Regions from separate parts of the Psychrosphaera haliotis genome, predicted to be linked through region 1. Evidence: predicted binding sites of a transcription regulator. Region 1 holds the regulator's gene; each other region holds the start of a gene.
The links. Region 1 encodes ArgR, which controls arginine synthesis, uptake and breakdown. Its sites were predicted from a motif close to ANTGAATANNTATTCANT; they were not measured.
Positions count from the first base shown of each region.

Region 2: a site for ArgR is predicted at 1,658-1,675, ahead of ABD009_RS10715 (OadG family protein). Genes of this name have one in related genera too.
Region 3: a site for ArgR is predicted at 1,734-1,751, ahead of ABD009_RS10920 (aspartate aminotransferase family protein). Genes of this name have one in related genera too.

Region 1 covers NZ_BAAAFQ010000004.1:633,917-637,199, forward strand. Annotated here, with positions in the region: gene ABD009_RS05400 (SdpI family protein) at 1-389, shown strand, start outside; gene mdh (malate dehydrogenase) at 483-1,424, opposite strand; gene argR (transcriptional regulator ArgR) at 1,570-2,034, shown strand; gene ABD009_RS05415 (NfeD family protein) at 2,057-2,512, opposite strand; gene ABD009_RS05420 (SPFH domain-containing protein) at 2,524-3,283, opposite strand, start outside.
Region 2 covers NZ_BAAAFQ010000007.1:233,972-237,254, reverse strand. Annotated here, with positions in the region: gene oadA (sodium-extruding oxaloacetate decarboxylase subunit alpha) at 1-1,366, opposite strand, end outside; gene ABD009_RS10715 (OadG family protein) at 1,378-1,611, opposite strand; tRNA gene ABD009_RS10710 (tRNA-Arg) at 2,084-2,160, opposite strand; tRNA gene ABD009_RS10705 (tRNA-Arg) at 2,247-2,323, opposite strand; tRNA gene ABD009_RS10700 (tRNA-Arg) at 2,346-2,422, opposite strand; tRNA gene ABD009_RS10695 (tRNA-Ser) at 2,446-2,538, opposite strand; gene csrA (carbon storage regulator CsrA) at 2,728-2,919, opposite strand; gene ABD009_RS10685 (aspartate kinase) at 3,038-3,283, opposite strand, start outside.
Region 3 covers NZ_BAAAFQ010000007.1:281,386-284,668, reverse strand. Annotated here, with positions in the region: gene ABD009_RS10930 (anthranilate synthase component II) at 1-339, shown strand, start outside; gene ABD009_RS10925 (HDOD domain-containing protein) at 378-1,523, shown strand; gene ABD009_RS10920 (aspartate aminotransferase family protein) at 1,904-3,109, shown strand; gene astA (arginine N-succinyltransferase) at 3,176-3,283, shown strand, end outside.

The sequences.
Region 1 (3,283 bases):
TAATAACGGCTATCATCGTATTTTTTGCGGTGATTGAAGCAAGCTATATCGCTTTGATAATGGGCGTTGATTTTGAAATGCATAAAGTTATTTTGTCAGCCGTAGGTGCATTATTCATAGTAACCGGAAACTACATGACTAAAACGAGAAGTAACTTTTTTATTGGAATAAAAACGCCATGGACACTAAGTAGTGACAGTGTTTGGAAAAAGACTCATCGACTAGGTGGGAAACTATTCATGATCGCAGGTTTAGTCATCATTGTTCTAATTCCTTTTATCGACAATCAAGTCTTAAAGGTCGTTCTTCCGGTAGTGGTGCTTCCAGCGGCGCTTATTCCCGTTGCATACTCTTGGTGGGCCTGGAGGCAAGAGCAAGAGCAAAGCTAGCAATACAGACAAGTAGAAATAAAGTCTTACAAAAACTCAGATATAAAAAAAGCACCCTAAGGTGCTTTTTCTTTACTATAAACAGGCAGTATATTACTTACCGTTTACAAACTCTTCACCAAGAGTAATGTCACCACGTAAGCCTTCAATCATGTCAGCTTTACATTTCTCTTCAAAGTCGCTTAGGTCGCCATAGTGGAAAATCTCTTCAACACCGTTCTTACCAATTAGTACAGGCTGAGCAAAGAAGCGCGCATCTTCACTGTTCACTTCAACGTATGTGTATTCAAATACGTCGTCTTCACCGTTAATTGCGTCAACAAGGCTTAAGCAGAAACGAGCTGCTGCAAGACCCATTGATAAAGTAGCAGAACCGCCACCCGCTTTTGCTTCAACAACTTCAGTACCCGCATTCTGGATACGGTGAGTCAGTTTCTCAAGCTCTTCTTGAGTGAACTCAGCACCTTCAACTTGAGAAAGAAGAGGTAAAATTGTAGTACCGCTGTGACCACCAATTACTGGAACAACGATATCTTCACAGTTTAGGCCTTTTGCTTCAGCAACAAATGCTTCTGCACGGATTACGTCTAGCGTAGTAACACCAAACAATTTAGCTGGGTTGTACTTGCCTTTCGCTTTTAAAGTTTCAGCAGCAATAGCAACCGTTGTATTAACAGGGTTAGTGATAATTGCTGTCATTGCTTCTGGGCAATGGTCTGCAATGCCTTCAACTAATGTCTTAACGATACCCGCATTGATATTAAATAAATCAGAGCGATCCATACCCGGCTTACGAGGTACGCCAGCAGGGATTAAAACAATATCTGCACCAGTTAATGCTTTGTCTAACGCATCTGCACCAAAACCTTCAACTTTTACTTGAGTTGGGATATGGCTTAAGTCAACGGCAACACCTGGAACAACCGGTGCTACGTCATATAATGCTAGTTCAGAACCCGCAGGCAACTGAGTTTTAAGTAATAGCGATAAAGCCTGACCGATACCACCAGCGGCACCTAATACTGCAACTTTCATATTAATCTCCAATTTTAATCAATGATCGAGAAGTAAATTTTGCCGCAACCATACTGAAAGTTCGGCGAAAACTCAATTCGCAATTAGTATTATATGTTGAAATGCATTAAAATTCCGCTCGAGTAGCTGGCAAGGAAAAAATACAATGGCGCAAAACAAGCAAGAAGCATTAATCAAAGCATTTAAAGAACTTTTAAACGAAGAACGATTCGGTTCACAGATAGATATCGTCGACGCATTAAAAAATCAAGGTTTTGACAATATTAGTCAATCAAAGGTATCTCGTCTACTTACTCGTTTTGGCGCGGTGCGCACACGTAATGCAAAACAAGAAATGGTTTATTGCCTTCCAGCTGAGCTTGGGATGCCTACTGCAAAAAGCCCACTTCGCCAATTAGTTTTGGATATCAACCACAATGAAGCAATGGTTATTATAAAAACAAGCCCTGGTGCTGCTCAGCTTATTGCACGTTTACTAGATTCTGTAGGTAAAGCGGAAGGTGTACTAGGAACAATCGCGGGTGACGACACTATTTTTATAGCGCCATTAAAGGTTAGCGAAATTGAGTACACCTTAAATAACGTAAGAACATTATTCGAAACGGTGTAACTCAACCTCATCTATCGTTGTGTTACTTGCCTAATGACTTGACCGTCATCATTCCAACTTGAATGTCGGTCACTTCAACTTGAGTTCCAGCCACCAACTCTTCATCACTCTCAATTCTCCAAGTAATACCTGAGTACTGATAGCTCCCGGCACTTTCTGGGCTAACGCCCGTCTCTAGCCTAAACTGATGACCAAATAAGTCTGAGTGAACATTTGTTTTTGGCTGAGACTTTTGCAGTTTAGTTAATGGTTTCCACAGCAGTGCGCTGTATAAACCTGATAAAACAGCGATAGATAATGACAACATCGTCCAGCTATCGGTGATAATACCAAAATGAAGTAAAATCCCCGTCGTTAATACGGCTAGACCTACTAGCGTTAAAAAGAACGTAGCAAATCCAAGTAACACTATGTCTATTGCCGCCATTATCACACCGGCGGCCATTAACATTTGTGCTGTGTTTTCAAAAAAAGTCATAACGGCTCCTGTTAGCTTTTATTCATCGTGCCAATAATGCTCATTGCTTGAGCTACCATGCTACTAGCGTCTGTTGCATTGTCTGGTAAAAGTACAATTGAAGATTCTTTAGCAATGGCCTCTTTCGCACCAATCGCTTTAGTTGCTAAATCTAATTGTATCGCCTTTTGGCCTTGTTCAGTTTTGGCAACGTTACCAACGGTTTCTAAGGCCTCTGCTTGGGCAACAGCCACTTGCATAATAGCTTTAGCTTCACCTTCAGCTTTTAATATTTGTTCTAACTTTTCAGCTTCAGCAGCAAGTACTTGAGCTTGCTTTTGGCCTTCTGCAACGTTAATTGCGGCTTGACGATCACCTTCAGACTCTAAAACTTGAGCTCGCTTTTCACGCTCAGCTTTCATCTGACGTTCCATCGCTTCCATTACAGACTGCGGTGGAACTATGTCTTTTATTTCATAACGTAAAACCTGTACACCCCAAGGTGCAGCGGCATCGTTTATCGCCGCAACGATATTAGTATTTAAAGAGTCTCGCTCTTCAAACGTTTTATCGAGTTCCATTTTACCTATTTCACTACGCATAGTCGTTTGCGATAACTGGATAACGGCAAATACATAGTCATCAACGCCATAAGACGCTTTGTACGGGTCTAAAACGCGGAAATACAATACACCATCTACAATTAAAGAGATGTTGTCTCTAGTGATAGCTGACTGCCCTGGAACATCAACCGCTTGCTCTTTAAGTGAACGATCGTAGGCAACAACATCA
Region 2 (3,283 bases), on a different contig from region 1:
CATCTGGGTTATTCCTGTTTTCTAAATACTTAAGGCCTATTTGAGGAAACAGTGCGTAGGTCAATACATCATCAACAACATCTGTTGCTAAATCTATATTTTTTTCCTTGGCTTTTTCAGACAACTCAGATGTCAGTTTTTCTAATTCATCGTCTAGCACGTCTGCAGGTCTGCAAGTTATCGCTTCAGCACCATCAAGTACTTTAAGCTGCAGCTCTTTGTTTACAGGAGCTGCGGTTGCTCCGTATTCGCCTTTTAAAACGCCTGCCGTTTCTTTTGTAATTGACTTGTAACGTTCGCCAGTTAACACGTTAAGAACAGCTTGAGTTCCTACTATTTGAGAGGTTGGTGTCACTAAAGGAATAAAGCCTAAGTCTTCACGAACTAGAGGGATTTCTTTTAGAACGTCATCTAGCTTATCTTCTGCACCTTGCTCTCTTAACTGGTTTTCCATGTTAGTTAACATGCCACCTGGCACCTGAGCCAATAAAATACGAGAGTCTACACCTTTTAAGCTACCCTCAAATTTTGCATACTTTTTACGAACATCTCTAAAGTAGGCAGCAATTTCCGCAAGTAACTCAAGATCTAAACCTGTATCTCGGTCTGTACCTTCTACTATAGCTACTGTGGTTTCTGTTGCTGTATGTCCATAGGTCATACTCATTGAAGACACGGCCGTATCCAGCATATCAATGCCAGCATCAATTGCTTTCTGGTAAGTCGCCGTTGATAGGCCAGTGGTAGCGTGACATTGCATTGCGATTGGTAAATCAACCGTTGATTTCAACTCTGTAATCAACTCTTCGCACTCATATGGTCTTAACAGTCCAGCCATATCTTTTATACAAATAGAGTGGCTTCCCATATCTTCTAAACGCTTTGCCATATCCAACCAAGTGGTTAGGTTATGAACTGGTGAAACAGTATAAGAAATTGTGCCCTGTGCGTGAGCTCCAACATCAACTGCGGACTTTATCGCGGTTTCTAGGTTACGAATGTCATTCATTGCGTCGAATATTCTAAAAACATCAACACCATTATGATGAGCTCGCTCTACAAACTTTTGAACTACGTCATCAGCATAATGACGATAGCCCAGTAGGTTTTGACCTCTAAGTAGCATTTGCTGCTTAGTGTTTGGCATTGCTTTCTTTAATTCGCGAATACGGTGCCAAGGATCTTCACCTAAATATCGAATACATGAGTCAAAGGTTGCTCCTCCCCACGACTCCATTGACCAATAACCTACTTTATCCAGCTTCTCAGCGATGGGTAACATGTCTTCTAGACGCAAACGAGTTGCCAATAATGATTGGTGTGCGTCACGAAGTACTAATTCTGTTAGTAACAAGGGCTTTTTCATGTCTTAGTCCTTTACTTATTATTTTGTTTATATTGATGAATTGCTGCACTAATTGCGGCAATGACAGGTGCGGGAGCATTGAGGTTTGAAGGTTGAACAGGATTATTTACTGGCGCTTCCTCTTGCCCAGCAAATTTGGACAATAGTTTTGTCGCAAAAATTAATAAAGTAAGAAATATAAATACGACGACCATTCCTACAACCATGAGGATTGCCGCCTCATACAATAACTCTGATACTGACATCACTTTTCCTTAATTCACATTGCAAGATGAATTTTAAACTACGCAGATTGAATAATAATACAACTGACAGCTCACCTGTTTTTAGAGCTTTAACTCTTAATTACCATAAAAGCACTTAAAAACAAAAGTTTTTATCGAAAAATACTACTAAAGTTCTGTAAATGAAATTTACAAAATTCAAACTAAAAGTGAATAGAATAGGTGCTTTGAAAGATGTTTTGTTTAAAAAGTAAGCTTAGGCTAAAAAAGGAAAGAAAGCATAAAAGTTGATACCGAATAAAGGCATTTAATTTTGTTCGATACAAAATATCGAACCTAACGAGGGCTCTGATCCAACCCGAGACGGATCTGACTTTTATGACGATATTTGTTTTTAGTTTTAGATGATGTTTTTTAAATTTTCAGGTGGTGTGTTTTGAACTTGTAGATGACGATATTTTTTTGAATTTTTAGATGGTGTGTTTCAAAAGAATGGCGCGCTCGGGAGGATTCGAACCTCCGACCGCCTGGTTCGTAGCCAGGTACTCTATCCAGCTGAGCTACGAGCGCGCAATAGTCTTTTAAAACTTACTAAACCTAGTGAGAAAATTCCGTTTATGCAGGGTTTATTTTTTGAATAACTTGGGGGATTTAAATGGCGCGCTCGGGAGGATTCGAACCTCCGACCGCCTGGTTCGTAGCCAGGTACTCTATCCAGCTGAGCTACGAGCGCGCAATATTTAAAACTTTATGAATGGCGCGCTCGGGAGGATTCGAACCTCCGACCGCCTGGTTCGTAGCCAGGTACTCTATCCAGCTGAGCTACGAGCGCGCAATACATAAAAACACAAAGAATGGCGGAGAAGGGGGGATTCGAACCCCCGATAGGGCTACAAACCCTATACTCCCTTAGCAGGGGAGCGCCTTCAGCCACTCGGCCACCTCTCCAATCAATGCGGGGTGTATAGTAATGATCTAAGAATATAAGTCAAACAAAAATTTGTAAATCTGTGTTTGTTTGCCTTCATTTTAACCAATTTGATTCAAAGCTATAATAAATGCTTTTATCTACACCGTTAAAATCTAAACACTAGACCTTTTTTACACATAAAAAAACCGGCCTAAGCCGGTTGTCTGCTATTCTGCTTCAGAAGGCGCTCCGCCTTTTTCTGCCTGAATTCGCATATAAATTTCTTCACGATGAACCGCTACCTCTTTAGGGGCATTAACACCAATTCTTACTTGGTTGCCTTTCACTCCTAAGACAGTCACGGTAACTTCATCACCGATCATTAACGTTTCACCAACACGACGAGTTAGTATAAGCATTCTAAGCTCCTTAATATGCTTACTTAGGTTTCTTTCATAAAGTGAAAGCTCCATACCAGCACTGGGCTGACTGTTGCTATTCTACCTACAGTTAAAGCATCTTACAATTGAATTGATTTTACATGTGTAATTCAAAGGCGTTATGAAGCGCCCTTACACTAAGTTCCGTATACCTTTGATCAATCAGTACTGAAATCTTAATTTCAGATGTTGAAACTAACAATACAGGAATGTGTTCAGCTGCTAGTACGGTAAAAACTTTACTAACAACTCCTGCGTGACTCTTCATTCCAATTCCAACTAAAGAAATCTTAGCAACAGATTCATCACCTTGCATACTTTCTATTGAAATATTTTTATTTCT
Region 3 (3,283 bases), on a different contig from region 1:
GTAATAGCACAACAGTTTGGCGCGCAAGTAAAACGAGCAAAACAAGTAATGCACGGTAAAACATCGATCATTACCCATAGCAAAAAGGGAATGTTCCAAGGTTTACCTAATCCCCTGTCTGTAACTAGGTATCACTCACTCATCGTTGATCATGACACCTTGCCTACGTTTATTGAGCCAACAGCTTGGGTGGAGACAGAATCCAAGGTAAATCATGATGAACTCATGGCCATGGCAATGAGGGAATATCCAGTTATGGGTGTACAATACCACCCAGAGTCAGTAATGTCAGAATCAGGTTTGGCAATGTTGAATAACTTTGTTTTAACAACTAAATAGCAAATTTAAATTAATAAATTAAAAGTGACAGATAAATAATGGACGCTGCAGTCAATAAATTTAAACAAATTATACAAGCCCGCTTTGTTGACCTTATGGTATCGGACAAAGTGGCTAAGCGTCGTCTAGGATTAATACAAACCGTTGAAGAAGAAGTTAACAAACGTGAATTATTGTCTGTTGAAGCAAATGCTCAGCAGGTAAAAGAACGCAAAATTAAAACGGAAGAAGAGTTTAAAGTTTACATTAACGAATATTTCCACGACACACTATTCGACTATATAGAAAGTAAAATTTCTGACCCAGAATACCTTTTTTCGGAAGTATTAAAATTAGATCCTAACCTGTCCAAAATCATTGATGTTTGTTTATCAAATGCTGGAAATACAAAACAATTAGCAGAGTTAATTGAACCTAATCCGGCAATAAAAAGAGATTTACTCAATATAGTTAACAAACCACCTTTTCGAGAAAAAGAGTCTACTAAACCTTTTCAAGAAGACGTGAGTCTGGCGATTCGTTATGTAGGCATAGATAACATAAAAGCCCCTGTTCTAGCATTGGTCGCTAAACAGTGGCTACCGCATAGCACGGAACCATTTTCTGATTTTAAAGCAAAGCTTTGGCAATACTCAATTGCCACAGCAAACTGTATGGAAACACAAGCAGAGGTATTTGGTGTAAAGCCTTTACATGCGTTTACATTGGGATTACTGCACAGCTTTGGGTATGGCATGGTCATGCGAATGTACCTACGTACATTTGAGAAAATTCGACTGGAAGAGATGCATAAAGCCCGCTCGACAGGTAGAGCAGACATAGAAAAAGTACTGAACTCTTTAGTTTTAGATGGTGAGTTCGCTAGTGAACTGGTTATGAATCATGGCTTACAAGCAAGTCACTTACTGTTAGAGCACCTACAACTTAAATTTGCAGCGCTAGCACTACCAATGGAAGAGGTTGTTAACAATCTTGCGGTTGATGAAATGACTCCAATGGCAGCGCTATTACTGAAGTCTAAAACTTATTCTCAATATAAATTATTGCAAAAAGCTCGCCTTATTGAGCTTCCAGAAGCAAAACGATTTCTAATGAGCAGTAAAATAAATAATGACTTTGTTACTTCATTAAATGCTATAAACCTCACCAAATTAAATCTAACCAACAGACGAGTTACTGGTTAGAGTTTAGGTAGTTTATTAGTCAATTGTCTTAAAAAGTCACTAATCTTAGATAGAAACTAATAATTTTAGTGATTTTTTTTTGACAATCTATGCACCTCCTCTTTTTGCACCATAATGAAACAATCTTGCCCTCTTTAACTATTCTTTAGCATTTAGACTAGCGCTCAGATAAGGCACTTTTTTGCCTCTCTCCAACACACACAAATATTTATTCACTAATTATTCATAATTTAGCTAGAACTACCCATCAAGCCCTTTGTGACGCTTTGAAATGGAGACATTTGCGATGATTTCTGCAATAATTGGCGGGTATTTACTTTTAAATTCTCATTTTGAATTCGTATGAAATTTCGAAATGTGCTGAACTTAAGGAAACAAAAATGACTGTAACACGTGCTTTATTTGATGACGTAATGGTACCTAACTATTCTCCAGCGGCTGTAATACCTGTAAGAGGTCAAGGCTCACGCGTTTGGGACCAAAACGATAAAGAATACATCGATTTTGCTGGCGGCATTGCGGTCAACTGTCTTGGTCACTGTCACCCTGCATTAGTAGGCGCATTAAAAGAGCAAGGCGAAAAGCTTTGGCATCTTAGTAACGTAATGACAAATGAGCCAGCGCTACGTTTAGCGAAAAAATTAACTGATGCAACATTTGCAGATAAAGTTTACTTTGCAAACTCTGGTGCAGAAGCAAACGAAGCAGCCCTTAAATTGGCGCGTCGTTGGGCAATTGATGTACATGGTGAGCATAAAACTCAAATCATCTCATTCAAGAAAGGTTTCCACGGTCGTACTTTCTTCACTGTTACTGTTGGCGGCCAACCTGCTTACTCTGACGGTTTTGGACCAAAACCAGGTGACATCGTTCACGCTGAATACAACAACTTAGACAGCCTAAAAGAGCTTATCTCTGATAAGACATGTGCGGTAATGCTTGAGCCAATCCAAGGTGAAGGCGGAATTATCCCTCCAACAAAAGAATTCATTGAAGGCGTTCGTCAACTTTGTGATGACAATAACGCGCTATTAATTTTTGATGAAGTTCAATCTGGTGCAGGTCGTACTGGTGAGCTTTATGCTTATATGGGTCTTGGTGTTAATCCTGATATCTTAGCTTCTGCTAAAGGCCTAGGTGGCGGTTTCCCAATTGGCGCTATGCTAACAACAACTGAGCTAGCTAAGCACCTTAAAATTGGTACTCACGGTTCTACTTATGGCGGTAACCCATTAGCCTGTGCTGTTGCAGAAGCAGCATTAGACACTATTAATACTCCTGAAGTACTAAACGGTGTTAAAGAGCGTGAAGCAATCTTCAAAGCTAAACTTGAAGAAATTAATAACAAGTACAACGTATTTAAAGATATCCGTGGCCAAGGCATGTTAGTTGGCGCAGAGTTAACAGATGCGTTTGCTGGCAGAGCGAAAGAGTTTGTTAATGCTGCTTTAGCAGAAGGCACTATGATTCTAGTTGCTGGCGCAAACGTAATACGCTTCACTCCTTCTCTAGTTGTGCCTTTAGAAGACATTGATCAAGGCATGGCTCAATTTGAAAAAGCCGTTGCAAGCATTGTAAACGCTTAATCTAGCGTTATTTAAATTAAATTAGCCAATGTCTCATTGGCTTTTTTTCTGAAGGAAGAAGATGTGATGTTTGTAATTCGTCCAATCCAAGAGAAAGACTTTCCTGAACTGCTTAAAATTGCAGAAGAGTCAGGGCATGGCTTTACGTCATTACCGGTAAATGATGAGCTTATT